3 regions of the Bradyrhizobium sp. Leo78 genome follow, and region 3 is predicted to be linked to each of the others. Evidence: riboswitches for the same ligand, from Rfam matches in the RefSeq annotation. Region 3 holds a riboswitch; each other region holds the start of a gene.

Region 1 (4,714 bases), on a different contig from region 3:
TGCAGGCCGGCGACCGGAAGATCAAACGCGACCGCACGATTGCCGCCGAGCCCGCCGAAATAGGTCGCCAGCATGATCCTGATGTCCGGCACCGCTTTGGCGATTTCGGAATAGGCGCGCCGTAGGGCTTGCTGCGCGGCGGCGTCCAGATCAAGCACGAGACAGGGCTCGTCGATCTGCACCCATTCCGCACCGCGGGCAGCGAGTTCGCGCAATAGTTCGATATAGACCGGCAGGAGCCTGTCGAGCAGCGACAGCGTGTCGAAATGCGGTTCCTTGGACTTGGCCAGTTTCAGGAACGTGACCGGGCCGACCAGCACGGGGCGGGTCTGATAACCCAGCGCCTTCGCCTCCTCATACTCTTCGATCGGCTTGCGCGATGAGAGTGCAAAATACTGGTTCTTGCGAAGCTCCGGCACCATGTAGTGATAGTTGGTGTCGAACCATTTCGTCATTTCGAGCGCCGCCACGCCATGTGCGTGATGGGCATGTCCGCAGGCCTCGTCATGCGCGTCGGCCTTGGCGCCACGCGCCATCGCGAAGTAGGTCGCAAGCGGCACCGCGCCGCCGGTCCAGCCATAGCTTTCCGGGATAGCGCCGACCATTGCGCAGGTGTCGAGCACCTGATCGTAGAACGAGAAATCGTTCGACGGGATCACGGTGATACCGAGCTTCTTCTGCCGCGCCCAATTGGCCGCGCGCAGCCCGACGCCGGTTTCGATCAGCGTCTTTTCGTCTGACGCGCCGGACCAGAAGCGTTCCAGCGCGAATTTCAGTTCACGGCGCGGACCGATCCGCGGCGTGCCGAGGGACGCAACAACAAGTGAAGTGGAAGATATTGGCTTAACCCCATGAGTTGGGGGCAAAGGCCGTAGTGACACGTCTGGATTCCCTGCGCGAGGTGCGCACGGAATCGCAACCGCACCACCGGGACACCCCGCCCGAGGACGTGTATGTTGTCGAGGCAGGTCTCCTGGCTCGCGGGTCGTTGCTGCGGTCCGGCCTTCCCGAAGCTTTGCAGGCTTCAGTGGCAATTGTGGACCGCGGCTCGCCGCTTACAGTTGCGGGGGCAGCTCCGGCTTTACACCGGCTTCCCTCTTAGCTCCGGAAAAGATCTCTCCGAAGAACCACGACGCGTTCACTTACTGGCAAGATCGCGCGAACGTCAACTCGGCTGACATCACGTGCGCGTGGAGCCGGTTGTTCACAGCGCCAACGGTATCGACCGGAATTTTTGCGCTTCGCCCATACGTCCCATTGACACCATTCCCCAAATCGCACCAGATGTAGCTGTCACGGTCCATCATAACGCAAGGAATGGTGGCTAAGAGGGAAGCTGGTGATCGCGCCTTTCTCGCGAGAATCCAGCGCTGCCCCCGCAACTGTAAGCAGTGAGTTGCTCCCGATTTTAGACGTCACTGATGCGGCATCGCATTGGGAAGACGGGGAGTGACGCCGACCTGCGAGCCAGGAGACCTGCCGCGACAGCAAATAACGTCCACGGGCGGGGTGTCCCGGCGGCCGCTTGCAGGCTCATGCCGGTACGCCGCCGGCATCATCACGCAGCGTCGCCTCCGGCATCCGGCCCCAGCAACATCACGGGGTCTGCAAGATGTCACTCTCTCTCGATCGCGAAACCACCGCGTCACCTCTCATCCACCTGCGCCCCGAATCAATCGCGGCGCCGGAAGCACGGCTGCCGATGCAGGTGATTCGCCGCAATGGCGCGGTGTCGCAATTCGATGCCGGTAAGATCTCGGTGGCGATGACCAAGGCCTTCCTTGCGGTCGAGGGGAATACGGCGGCTGCGTCGCGCCGCGTGCACGAAGCGGTCGAGGAATTGACCGCCGAAGTCGTCGGCGCGCTGTCGCGCCGGATGAGCGAAGGCCGCACCTTTCATATCGAGGACATCCAGGACCAGGTTGAACTGGCATTGATGCGCAGCGGCCATCACAAGGTGGCGCGCGCCTATGTGCTCTATCGCGAGGAGCGGGCGCGGCAGCGCGCCGAACAGCAGGCAACTAAATCCGCAACGGCATCGAGCGGGCCAATCGTCCACGTCACGCTCGCGGACGGCAGCAAGGTGCCGCTCGACCATGCGCGGCTGGCGATGATCGTCGGCGAGGCCTGCGCGGGGCTCGACGGTGTCGACGCTGCGCCTGTCGTCGGGGAAATCCAGCGCAATCTCTATGACGGCATCAGCCAGGAGGAACTCGCGCTCGCCAGCGTGATGGCGGCGCGTACGCTGGTCGAGCAGGAGCCGAACTACGCCTATGTCAGCGCGCGCCTCTTGCTCGACAAGCTCCGCACTGAAGTGCTGTCCTTCGTGCAGGGCGCGCCAACGAAAGCGTCGCAGGCGGACATGGCGGTGCGCTATGGCGAATATTTTCCGGCCTATATCAAGACCGGCATCAGCGCCGAATTGCTCGATCCCGAACTCGGCCGCTTCGACCTGAACAAGCTGGCCGCGGCACTGAAGCCGGAGCGCGATCTTGCGTTCCAGTTCTTAGGGCTGCAGACGCTTTATGATCGCTATTTCCTGCATGTCCGCGGCCACCGGATTGAATTGCCGCAAGCGTTCTTCATGCGCGTCGCCATGGGGCTTGCACTGCGCGAGATCGACCGGGAGGCGCGCGCGATCGAGTTCTACAATCTCCTGTCCTCCTTCGACTTCATGGCGTCGACGCCGACGCTCTTCAATTCCGGCACGCTGCGGCCGCAATTGTCGTCCTGCTTCCTCACCACCGTTCCCGACGATCTCGACGGCATCTTCAAGTCGATCAAGGACAATGCGCTGCTCGCCAAGTATTCCGGCGGCCTCGGCAATGACTGGACGCGGGTGCGCGGGCTGGGCGCCCATATCAAGGGCACCAATGGCGAGAGCCAGGGCGTCGTGCCGTTCCTTAAAGTCGCCAACGACACCGCGATTGCCGTCAACCAGGGCGGAAAACGCAAGGGCGCGGTCTGTGCCTATATCGAGACCTGGCATATCGACGTCGAAGAATTCCTCGACCTGCGCAAGAACACCGGCGACGACCGCCGCCGCACCCACGACATGAATACCGCCAACTGGGTGCCTGATCTCTTCATGCAGCGCGTCGAGGCCGACGGCGAATGGACGCTGTTCTCGCCGGACGAGACGCCCGATCTGCACGATCTCTACGGCAAGGCCTTTGCCGAGCGCTACGCGTCCTATGAAGACAAGGCCGCGCGCGGCGAGATGCGGGTATTCAAGAAGATCCGTGCCGTTGATCTCTGGCGCAAGATGCTGACCATGCTGTTCGAGACCGGGCATCCCTGGATCACCTTCAAGGACCCCTGCAATTTGCGCTCACCGCAGCGCCACGCCGGCGTGATCCATTCCTCCAATCTCTGCACCGAGATCACGCTCAACACTTCGGACGAGGAGACCGCGGTCTGCAATCTCGGCTCGATCAACCTGCTCAATCACGTCGGCGAGCGCGGGCTCGATACGGCCAGGCTGAAGCGGACGGTCGCGACCGCGATGCGCATGCTCGACAACGTCATCGACATCAATTTCTACACCATTCCCGAGGCGCGGCGCTCCAACCTGCGGCATCGGCCGGTCGGCCTCGGGTTGATGGGATTCCAGGATGCGCTGCAGGTGCTGCGGATTCCGCTTGCGTCCGACGCGGCTGTCGCCTTCGCCGATAGCAGCATGGAGGCGATCGCTTATCACGCGATCTCGGCTTCCGTCGATCTCGCCGCCGAGCGCGGTCGTTACCCATCGTTCGAGGGATCGCTGTGGAGCCGGGGCATCCTGCCGATCGATTCGATCGAGCTGCTGGCGGAAGCGCGCGGTGACGTCGCGATGGACCGCTCGCGCACATTGGACTGGGACGGCCTGCGCGAGCGCGTCAAGACGGTCGGCATGCGCAATTCCAATGTGATGGCGATCGCGCCGACGGCGACCATCTCCAACATCTGCGGCGTGGCGCAGTCGATCGAGCCCGCCTACCAGAACCTCTATGTCAAATCCAACATGTCCGGCGATTTCACCGTCGTGAACGCCTTCCTGGTCCGCGACCTCAAGGCGCGCGGCTTGTGGGACGAGGTGATGGTCAGTGATCTCAAATATTTCGATGGCAGCTTAGGTGCGATCGACCGTATCTCTGATGATCTCAAGGCGCTCTATGCGACCGCGTTCGAGATCGACAGCGCCTGGCTGATCGAGGCGGCGGCGCGGCGGCAGAAATGGATCGACCAGTCGCAGTCGCTCAACCTCTATATCGCCAACCCCTCCGGCAAGAAACTCGATGCGCTGTATCGCCTGGCCTGGCAGCGCGGCCTCAAGACGACCTATTACCTGCGCTCGCGCAGCGCCACCCATGTCGAGAAGTCGACGCTGAAGGGCACCGACGGCAAGCTCAACGCAGTCAGCGTAGCTCCTGCGATGTCCAGCGCACCGGACTTGTCCGGCGCAATCGCGTGCTCGATCGACAATCCCGAATGTGAAGCCTGCCAGTGAGCAGCGGAATAAGGAATAACGCCATGCTCGACTGGTCAGAGCCCGCTACGACCCCGCGCCACGCGGTCCCCGTCATGAACGTCGCCGCAGCCGGCAACCAGACCGGCTTAGGTGCGATCGATCGCCATGGCAGCCGCGTCTCGGTCGACGACAAGCGCATGATCAACTGCCGCGCCGACGTCAATCAATTGCTGCCGCTGAAGTACAAATGGGCGTGGGAGAAAT
Region 2 (4,714 bases), on a different contig from region 3:
GGGTCGCCGAGCGTGCAGACGATGGCATTGACCGCCGGCAACCGCGCGCGTGTAATCCCCTCGGACACCATACGCGTGTCGCAAAGTACGGGCGCGCCGGCCTGCAGCGCATCCCGCGCCGCCGCCACCATGCCGGGCGTGAAACGGATATGGGCCTCGAGCCCTACCATGCCGGCGGCATGGATCATGCGCACGGCCACCTGTTCTTCATCGGGCGTGAAGCGCGTCAAGTCCGCCTCGGCGCGGATGGTGGCAAAGGACTGTCGATAGATCGCTGCACCGTCGGTTTCATAAATGTGCGGCATCAGCGTCCTCCCGCCAGCATGGAGGGATTTTCGATGATGACGCCGTGGCTCAAGCCACGCATAACTGGCGCGGCGCGCGGCGAGCCGTCGCGGATGAGATCGAATCCGGCGCTGGTCGCAACCAGCGTGATCGCGGTCGCCCCGGAATGCGCGCAGCCCTTGGCGCAGCCCGAAACGTGGAGGCGCGCGTCCGCGGCGATGTGCGGCGCAAGCGCGGCAGCCAGCGTGCGGGTATCGGCAAGAGCCTCGCGGCAGCGCGGCGCGCCGCTGCAAGCGATGACGCGAAGCGCTGGGTCATCGGCCTCGGTGATGAGGTCCGCACCGCGCGGCATCGTGCGTGCTCCCTCAGCAAGAATCATCCGCCACGGTGTCATACGCAACCCTTGCGCATCTGCGGCAATAAGCCGAAGCGCCGAATGGGGCAGTTGCCCGAATGCGACGCCGACCATCGCACCCAGCGGACAAAGACCGGGACGAGGCACAGCGATCGTCGGTGCGGGCTCGGTCCTACCGAGCAGTGCATCCGGCAATCTCGCGCCGGCCATGATGTGGGCGGCCATGCGCCCTCGCCTGCCGCTGGTGCCGCCTGAGGTAATGAACCATTCGGCAAGCGCGACTGCAACGCTCACAGCGTCGCCGCGCGTAACGGAGCGACCAAACTCAGCGCCATCGGCGCGCACCAAAAGGCCGCCCGCGCGGCCACGCTCGATCCGAATGTCCGCGGATGCGCCAGCAAGCACCCGTTCCTTGCCGTCATCGACAGCGAAGCCAAATTTGGTCGGAAGAGCTAGCCCACTGCCGGCAAGGGCCTGCTCCAGTTCGGCTGCGAGCGAACGCGTGTCATCGCCTATGCCCCAGAACGGTGTCACCAGGATGTTGCGATGCGACTCGGCCTCCGGATCATGGTCAAGCAGCTTCAATTGGGCGAGACCGTCGAGCAGAGACAAGTGTCCCTGATCACTCACGCCTCTGATCTGGAAGTTGGCCCGGCTGGTCAAGTCGATCAAGCCGTTGCCGTAACACTCTGCCAGATCAGCCAGCCCTGCCGCCTGTGCCGCATCGAGCCTTCCGCCATAGGGGCGCACGCGGACCACGAGCCCGTCGCCTGACTGCATCGGCCGCAACGCGCCAGGGCACCAGCCCTTGATAGCGACCGTACTCATGACGCCTCGCGCGGCGCAGCCGCGATCGAATTTCGGCGCGTCTTCCAGAGTGATGCCAAGCCAGTGACGACCGTGACAGGGACTTTTGCGAGCGTGTTCATTCCGCGGCTTCTGGCAGGGCGGCGATAGGTGGAATGCGAGCGAGCGATTGTTTGCGGAAGATCTCCGGCCGGCTGCGCCATGGCACGATGCCATCGGGTGCCGCCGCGTAAGCTGACGCGCCGGCAATCACGTCGTGCGCGTTGCCATCGGACAAGCGACCGTAGACATAGGACCACCGTCCCGGCGCGCTGAGCGCGACCGAGCAGCCCTGGTTACAGGCGGACAGGCATTCGACGGGAACGACGACGCCGTCAGGCACGCCCGCGTCGAGAATAGCGGCATGCAGGCGCGCACCGGGCGTAATCTCGCCTTCCCCGAGCGTCTGGCCCGGGCGGCATGTGATGCAAACGTGAAGAGTGACGATCATCGCCCCTTCCTGAATTGACGGCGGGAAGCGATGAGGTGCACGAACCGTCCTTGAGGAGGCTTCGCTTTCCCCGTCGCGGAACACCCCGTCCGCCGGTCTCAACGTTGCGCTGGCAGGTCTCCCGGCTTGCGGAGCAGGGTCTTTCCCTTCGATCCCCGCCTTCCCGATCCCCAGGGGATCAGTGGCTTCGGGCATCTCTCCGGTCACGGTCGCGGGGGCGGCTGCTTTTCAGGCCAAGCCGTTTGGCTCGAGCCCTATCGCATTCCCTCTTCGCCTGTCGCAGAACAGGCACCAACGCGGGCCGACCATTTGCTCTGGGCCGCAACTTGTCAAGCCAAAGGGACCACGCCGGATGATGTCCGAACCAGATGCCGCCGAGGACGGGGACATCGTCGCGCCCGAGGGCTCCACCGACGCCCGCCACGCCATCAAAATGGCGAAAAAGGAGATGGTCCGCGAAAGATCAGGGCGACCAAGGGCGGCGAAGAGGGACTGATCGGGCGCAGGTGATAAGCCAGGGCTAGCTCGGTAAAGCTTTCGTCGATCACCAGACGGCCGACACGCGGCAGGATCGAAAGAAGTTCACTCTGATCATGATGCTTTCCGTCGGGATCGTTCGGGTTGACCACGATCGCGAGCTCAGCCCTCGCGAGCGCCTCGAGTTCCCGCCGCGATGGTCTCGTGATACGCTCGCGGACCGCTGAGCCGCTCGCCGAGCGCTCCAGCTATGGCGGCTTCGAGCCAGCCGGCATTAATCGAGCGGCGCCGGTTCGCATCGCGCATCATGCATGACCACCCTGCGAAGACCGGGGCGCGCAGCACGAAGAGAACAGCGGTCAGGCGAGCTGGAATGAAGTTTGCCACATCATCGATGCGCGCGCCGCAGCCCAACCAAGGGCTTCGTGTCGCGGCGTATGATGGCCGATCATAGAGTCCAGTGCGTTGATCGCCTTGTAGCCGGCGATGCCAGGTACCCCACCCCGACCAAGCCGGGATTTCTACTTCAGCAAATATGCGCCTGCGAATTGTTCGGCCATCACCGCACGTTCTTCTTCAGTTTGACCCAAATGCGACATCGACCCGTGATGGTCCTTCGCATCCAGCGTATGATGGTCATTTCGATTTAGCACCTCCTCCATCCCTGCCGGATCAGGCTGCGTTGTCTCGTCGAGGATCGGCATGGGCATTTCGGTGGCAGGGCCTGGCGCGGCGAACGCTAAACTAGTCACAACCGATAGCGGAATGCCGAGTTGCACTCGGGGGAAGCTCCCTTCGAGGGCGTGATCGCGGCCTCGTGGGAGGGCCGCTACAGGTCACCTCCGCGGCCGAAGTCTCTCCGCGAAATCATGAAGCAAAAGGAAAGCAATGAGCGCGATTGACCACTGGTGAGTCGTGCGACATACGGATCTTTCTTTACAGGCGTCTCTGGTTGCTCAAATATCTTCTGCGGTGGGTCAGATATCCCCCTCCACATCTGTCACAGATAGGGAGGCTCTTCTATGATCCTATTCAGGATAGTCTTCGCAGTAAGCGCTATCTTGCTAACCAGGGATGCATTTGCGGAGCCGGCGAATCTGGATCGGGACAGCCCCATTTCGCTTTGGGTCGCCAGCAGACTGCACCGATCTGGGAATGACATACGTGAGGAGTGATTCAAAAGGGGACGGTGACAAATGCTGGACTGGAACGAAAGTGTATTGTTCAGGTTATCCCGCCCCTGAAGTTGCATTCATCGGTTATGATGCTTGTGACGGTTTTCAATGTCATCGAACGATGTGCGGTAGCAATCCCAGTCCGGGTCCGAGGGTAATCGCAAGTGAGTCTTGGTACTTCTGTCCTGCCTGCGGCAGTGCAAATATTAGAAGGATCTTGAGATTGAACAAAGTTCCTAACGCACAGATTGCGGGTGCTTGTCCGTGGCGATATTTCTAGGTTCGTGATCATTGGGCAGTGCGTAGGCGCAGTCAGCGCACATGATCGCCCGCTTGTCGCCGATGCAGGTCCGATCCTTGCCGCCGTTGTGCTTGCAATCGCGGCATTTGAATAGGTAGTCACCTGGCGCGCGCAAGATTGACGGAGCGGATCGCTCGAATTTTCGCCGACGTTCAGCGCCCGCATCGACCGGGTGATCGATTAGGCTGGCTACTTCCGGTATTGGCCCTTCGGCGACCTCGTCATAGGGAGCTATGCGGGAAACTGGGTGATGACGGACTGAGATAGGCGGCGTATCGAGGCGGGTGTCGAAGCCTGCCAGAACCTCTCAAGGAGAGCGATACGCCATGAACGAGACTAGCAACATTGTCCCGCTCCGTCAGCCCGACGAGATCGACGATCCACTGACCAATATCCTGCGTGCTGGTGCGCGGCAGCTTCTGGCGCAGGCCGTCGAGGTCGAAGTCGAGACCTTTCTTGCCACGATGAAGGATTTGAAGCTTGCCGACGGACGCGCCCGTGTCGTGCGGCATGGTTACGGCCCGGTGCGAACGATTGCGACGGGCATCGGTCCGGTCGAGGTCGCGCGGGCGAAGATTCGCGACCGTGGGGCGGCCGGCGATAGTGAGCGGATCCGGTTCGGCTCGGCGATCCTGCCGCTGTGGGCACGGCGGACCAGAAGCCTGGATGCGCTGTTGCCGATTCTGTACCTGCGCGGCATCTCGACCGGCGATTTCCAGGAGGCGCTGACGGCCTTGCTGGGCAAGGACGCACCGAACCTGTCGCCCGCGGTGATTTCCGGGCTGACCGCGGAGTGGCAAGGCGAGTACGAGCGCTGGCAGAGG
Region 3 (4,714 bases):
CGAGCGCGCGCAGCAGCGTGGTTTTGCCGGCGCCGTTCGGACCGACCAGCGCGACGAGATGACCGGAGGCGAGTTGCAGCGACACATCGTTGAGCACGCGGCGGCCGGCGAGCACGACGTTGAGGTGTTCTACAACAAGCGCCGTCATGCGACGCCTCCGCCGAGCGCGCGACGCTCGCGCATGATGAGATAGAGGAAGAACGGCACGCCGATGATCGAGGTCAACACGCCCACCTTGATGTCCGACGTCGACGGGATGATGCGCACCGCGATGTCGGCCGCGAGCAACAGCGCCGAGCCGGCAAGCGCGCTCGGCACCAACAGCCGCGCCGGATCGTGGCCGATGACGGGCCGCATCAGATGCGGCGCGACCAGGCCGATGAAGCCGATGGTGCCGGTGACCGCCACCGCGCCACCGACGCCGAGCGCAACGCCTGCGATCACGAACAGGCGCAGGCGGCCGACGTCGACGCCGAGGCTTTGCGCGGTCTCTTCGCCAAGCGTGAGCGCGCGGAACGCGCTGGCTTGCGACAGCAGGATGGCGCTACCTGCCACGATGAACGGCAGCGCCAGCGCGACATGCTGGAAGCTGCGGTCCTCCAGGGAACCGAGCAGCCAGAACGCGATCTCGAGCGCCAGGAACGGATTGCTCGCGAGGTTCATCACCAGCGCCGTCGCAGCGCCCGCAAGGCTCGAGATCGCAAGCCCGGCGAGGATCAGGATCAAGAGGCCCGCATTGCGGCCGGCAATCGCGAGCAGCACGAAGACCGAGCCGAATGCGGCGATGATGGCGGCGACCGGCAGCGCGTAGGAGCGGACATCGGCCAGCCCCAGCGCGATCACCAGCACCGCGCCGAACGCCGCCGATTGCGGCGCGCCGAACAGCGAGGGCGAGGCTAAGGGATTGCGCAACAGGCCTTGCAGCGCCGCGCCTGACAGACCGAGGATAGCGCCGATCGCGAATGCCAGAATGGTGCGTGGCAGGCGGATCTCGCGCACGATCACCTGCGTGACATCGCTGCCGCCACCGAACAACGCCTCGATCACCGTCAGCGGCGACAGCCGCACCGGGCCGGTGCCGAGCGAGATCAGCATCAGCAAGGCAACCAACGCAATCATTGCAACGGTCGCCCCCAACCGCCGCCGCGCGGCCAGACCCGCCGCTATCGTGAAATCATGTGCACTCATCGCGCCCTGCTTCTTGCAGCGAATTCGGTGGCAGACAAGCGACACCGGAACAAAAAAACGTATGAGAGCCAGGGAGCCGCAGTTTCGCCGGGATTGACTCACGTGCCGCCAAAATCCTAGATGGCCGCGACGGTTCCTATCGGGATCAAAAGGGAATGCGGTACCGGGAAACTTCCCGTAAAGCCGCGGCTGCCCCCGCAACTGTATGCGGTGAATCCTTCGTCATATGCCACTGGGAGTCTCGGTCCTGGGAAGGCGACGAAGGGTAACGACCCGCGAGCCAGGAGACCTGCCGTCATACGTGGTCACACGCGACGATGTCGGTCGGGGAGTACAGGCATTTGCTTCACCTGAAGCGCGAAACGCGATGGTGAGCCTTGGTTCGCTGTGACGTGCCACTGACGTCATACCGAGGTCTCGCCGATGTTCTCTGCTACCACAGCCACCAAGCAACGCCGCGCGCTGCTGCTCGCGTCGAGCATGCTGGCGCCCGCTTTGTATGTTTCCGCCGCGCAGGCGCAGGAAGCGCCCTCCGAGCAATTGCCGCCGGTCGAGGTCAGGGCGCCCGGCGACCACAACCGCACCCGCGCCAAGCCCGCTTCCGACGGCACTCCAGGTCCCCGGCGTCCCGCGCCGGGCCAGGTGCCGACCAACGCGCAGCCGGCCGGCGGCGCGGGCGCTGGCGGCGCCGCCGCTGGCGGAGCTTCATCCGGTGGCGGTGGCGGCGGCCCGCAATTTGCCGGCATTGTCGGGACGTCCTCGACCGTGATCACCGCCGACGACATCGCGCATTCGCCGACCCAGGTTCTGGCCGAGATCATCGCGCAGGCCCCCGGCGTGCAGCTTCAATCGCTCTATGGCGGCGTGAACGGCGCCAAGACCTCGGTCGACCTGCGCGGCTTCGGCGCGTTCGCCACCGCCAACACGCTGTTCCTGCTCAACGGGCGACGGCTCAACGACATCGACATGGCGCAGGTGGATCTATCGACCATCCCGCTCGATTCGATCGAGCGCATCGAGATCACCCGCGGCAACAGCGGCGCCGTGCTCTACGGCGACAATGCGATAGGCGGCGTGATCAACATCGTCACCAAGACCGGTGTCGGCGGCCCGCCGGTCTCGATCCGCGGCGAAGCCGGCTATGGCTCCTTCAACCAGCGCATGGCCGCAATCTCGACCGCGATGAATTCGGGACCCTGGTCGGCGTCGTTCTACGGCAACGGCATCAAGTCCGACGGCTACCGCGTGAACAATGCGCTCGACCAGCGCAACGGCGTCGGCAATCTCAACTACACGACGCCGGACCTGAAAGCCTTCCTGACGGTGACCGGCGACGACCAGAAGCTGGGCTTTCCCGGCGGCAGGCTGGTCGATCCTTCGATCGGCGTCAATCAACTCGTCACCGATCGCAAGGGCGCCGCCACGCCGTTCGACTATGGCAACCAGCAGGGCGCGAGCGCGACGGCGGGCTTCACCAAGACGCTCCTGAACGGTGTCGACCTGATCGTCGATGGCGGCTACCGCCAGAAGGACACGCAAGGCGCGTTCTTCGGCACCTCGCCATTCATCAGCGCGGCATCCACCTACAATGACGCCGCGTTGCAGACCTGGTCGATCACGCCGCGGCTGAGCATCAACAATTCGATCTTCGGGATTCCCTCGTCGATCCTGACCGGCATCGACTATTACGATGCAACGTTCCACCAGCAGCGCGGCGCGTTCCGGGGCGTGCCGCCGATCCATACCTACGACCTGTCGCAGCAGTCGCTCGCCGGCTATTGGCAGCACACGGTTGGCCTCTTGCCCACCACCGATTTCTCCTATGGCGCGCGGGTGCAGAACACCTGGCTCAGCGCGCGCGATCGCTACGATCCGAACGCGCCGTTCGCCTTCGACGCGCAGGCGACGCCGCTCGACCAGAGCGAGACCAATTACGCGCTGCATGTCGGCGTCGAGCATCGCTTCACCGAAATGTTCTCGGTGTTCGCCCGCGCCGCGCACGCGTTTCGCACGCCCGATGTCGACGAGCGCACGTCCACCGGACCCGCGTTCGATGCGGACTTCAACCCGTTGCCGCAGAATTTCCAGTTGAAGACGCAGACCTCGCACGACGTCGAAGCCGGCTTCCGCGTCAAGACGGGCCGCTTCCAGGTGCAAACCAGCATCTACAACATGGACCTCGAGAACGAGATCCATTTCAATCCGGTGCTGTTCTACAACATCAACCTCGATCCGACCCGGCGTTATGGCTCCGAGACGCAGGCCTCGCTGCGGGTCAGCGATACCGTCTCGCTGCGCGGCGGCATGGCTTACACGCGCGCGGTGTTCCGCGAGGGACAGTTCGCGGGCAACGATGTGCCGCTGGTGTCGCGCTACACCGGCAATCTCGGCGTGACCTGGAATATCTGGGACAACTATCTCGTGTTCGATGCCACGCTGCGCGCCTGGAGCTCGCGCGTCATGGACAACGACCAGGCCAATACGCAAACGCGCATTCCGGGCGATGCGACGATCGACCTCAAGCTCAGCGGCGCCTATGAGCATTTCTTCTGGTCGGTCAGCGTCAACAACGTCCTGAATGCGCTCTATTACGACTACGCCATCGCCTCGAACTTCACGCCCGGCCGCTTCAGCGCCTATCCGCTGCCGGGTCGGACTTTCCTGGTGAAGGCCGGCGCCACGTTCTGAAGCGATCGGCCGGTCCGCGAGCCACGCGCGGACCGGCTTGTTCCGCCCGAATCAGCCATTATGTCGTGATGGCGGGAGATCGACATGGGCGGGATCGGGAAGAGAAGCCAACCTCCGAAGCAGGAAGGCGGCAAGCCAATGCCGCCGCCTCCACCTGCGCGTCACGACGAAGACGACGACTACGAAGACGGCGACATCGCCACACCGAAGCGCGATCGCTACGGCCCCGACGACGAGCCGTTGTAAGACGCTTCGCGTCATTGCGAGCGCGGAATTGTAGGGTGGGCAAAGGAGCGCAGCGACGTGCCCACCATCAGGCACTCCGCTCGCAATGGTGGGCACGCTTCGCTTTGCCCACCCTACGACGGCTGATGCAGTCCCGCGAAATCGTCGCGCTCGATCTTGCGGATGCTCTTCACATCGAGCAGATGCGCGCCGAAGCCGCCGCGAGCGACCGTCTTTGCCAGTTTCGGCGAGACCAGAGTGAGGCCGACCGTCATCGTCAGCGGCACGGCGCTGAGCCAGTCGAGCCGCACCGGCGTCAGCTCCTCGGTGCTGGCGTTGTAGGGCCCCGAGGTCTTCAAGAGATCGCCGCACTCGACCAGAATGTCGCGCCTGGTGCCGCCGCGGGAGGCGTGGCCGAGCAGCGCCTGCATCGCCAAATGCGTCCGCACGCCGGCGCGACTCTCAGGCAAGGGTTGTGGCGTCTCGCCGAGCGATACGCGCAGCAGGAGATCGACCAGATCGGCGCCGGCGCGGAAGGCATTGAGCGGCTCGACCAGGCGCGGATTGCAGTCGATCAGGAGCGGCACGGGGCTGTCGATCGGCATCACGTAGT

The links. A riboswitch is a leader RNA that binds a small molecule or an ion and turns the genes downstream of it on or off. The one in region 3 is predicted to bind cobalamin.
Region 1: linked by a shared signal. The riboswitch ahead of metE (5-methyltetrahydropteroyltriglutamate--homocysteine S-methyltransferase) and the one ahead of AC5ZG1_RS29445 (TonB-dependent receptor) in region 3 are both predicted to bind cobalamin.
Region 2: linked by a shared signal. The riboswitch ahead of AC5ZG1_RS41840 (DUF1636 family protein) and the one ahead of AC5ZG1_RS29445 (TonB-dependent receptor) in region 3 are both predicted to bind cobalamin.

The regions. Positions count from the first base shown of each region.
Region 1 covers NZ_JCAMOT010000021.1:112,567-117,280, forward strand. The annotation lists gene metE (5-methyltetrahydropteroyltriglutamate--homocysteine S-methyltransferase) at 1-839, opposite strand, end outside; cobalamin riboswitch at 947-1,147, opposite strand; cobalamin riboswitch at 1,280-1,498, shown strand; gene AC5ZG1_RS25060 (ribonucleoside-diphosphate reductase subunit alpha) at 1,613-4,489, shown strand; gene AC5ZG1_RS25065 (ribonucleotide-diphosphate reductase subunit beta) at 4,513-4,714, shown strand, end outside.
Region 2 covers NZ_JCAMOT010000077.1:1,631-6,344, reverse strand. The annotation lists gene AC5ZG1_RS41850 (precorrin-8X methylmutase) at 1-305, opposite strand, end outside; gene cobG (precorrin-3B synthase) at 305-1,468, opposite strand; gene AC5ZG1_RS41840 (DUF1636 family protein) at 1,566-1,937, opposite strand; cobalamin riboswitch at 2,032-2,248, opposite strand; gene AC5ZG1_RS41835 (hypothetical protein) at 2,366-2,566, opposite strand; partial or broken gene AC5ZG1_RS41830 (CobD/CbiB family cobalamin biosynthesis protein) at 2,619-2,914, opposite strand; gene AC5ZG1_RS41825 (hypothetical protein) at 2,936-3,118, opposite strand; partial or broken gene AC5ZG1_RS41820 (IS256 family transposase) at 4,217-4,714, shown strand, end outside.
Region 3 covers NZ_JCAMOT010000028.1:78,614-83,327, reverse strand. The annotation lists gene AC5ZG1_RS29455 (ABC transporter ATP-binding protein) at 1-148, opposite strand, end outside; gene AC5ZG1_RS29450 (FecCD family ABC transporter permease) at 145-1,119, opposite strand; cobalamin riboswitch at 1,302-1,499, shown strand; gene AC5ZG1_RS29445 (TonB-dependent receptor) at 1,612-3,876, shown strand; gene AC5ZG1_RS29440 (hypothetical protein) at 3,961-4,122, shown strand; gene AC5ZG1_RS29435 (hypothetical protein) at 4,236-4,714, opposite strand, start outside.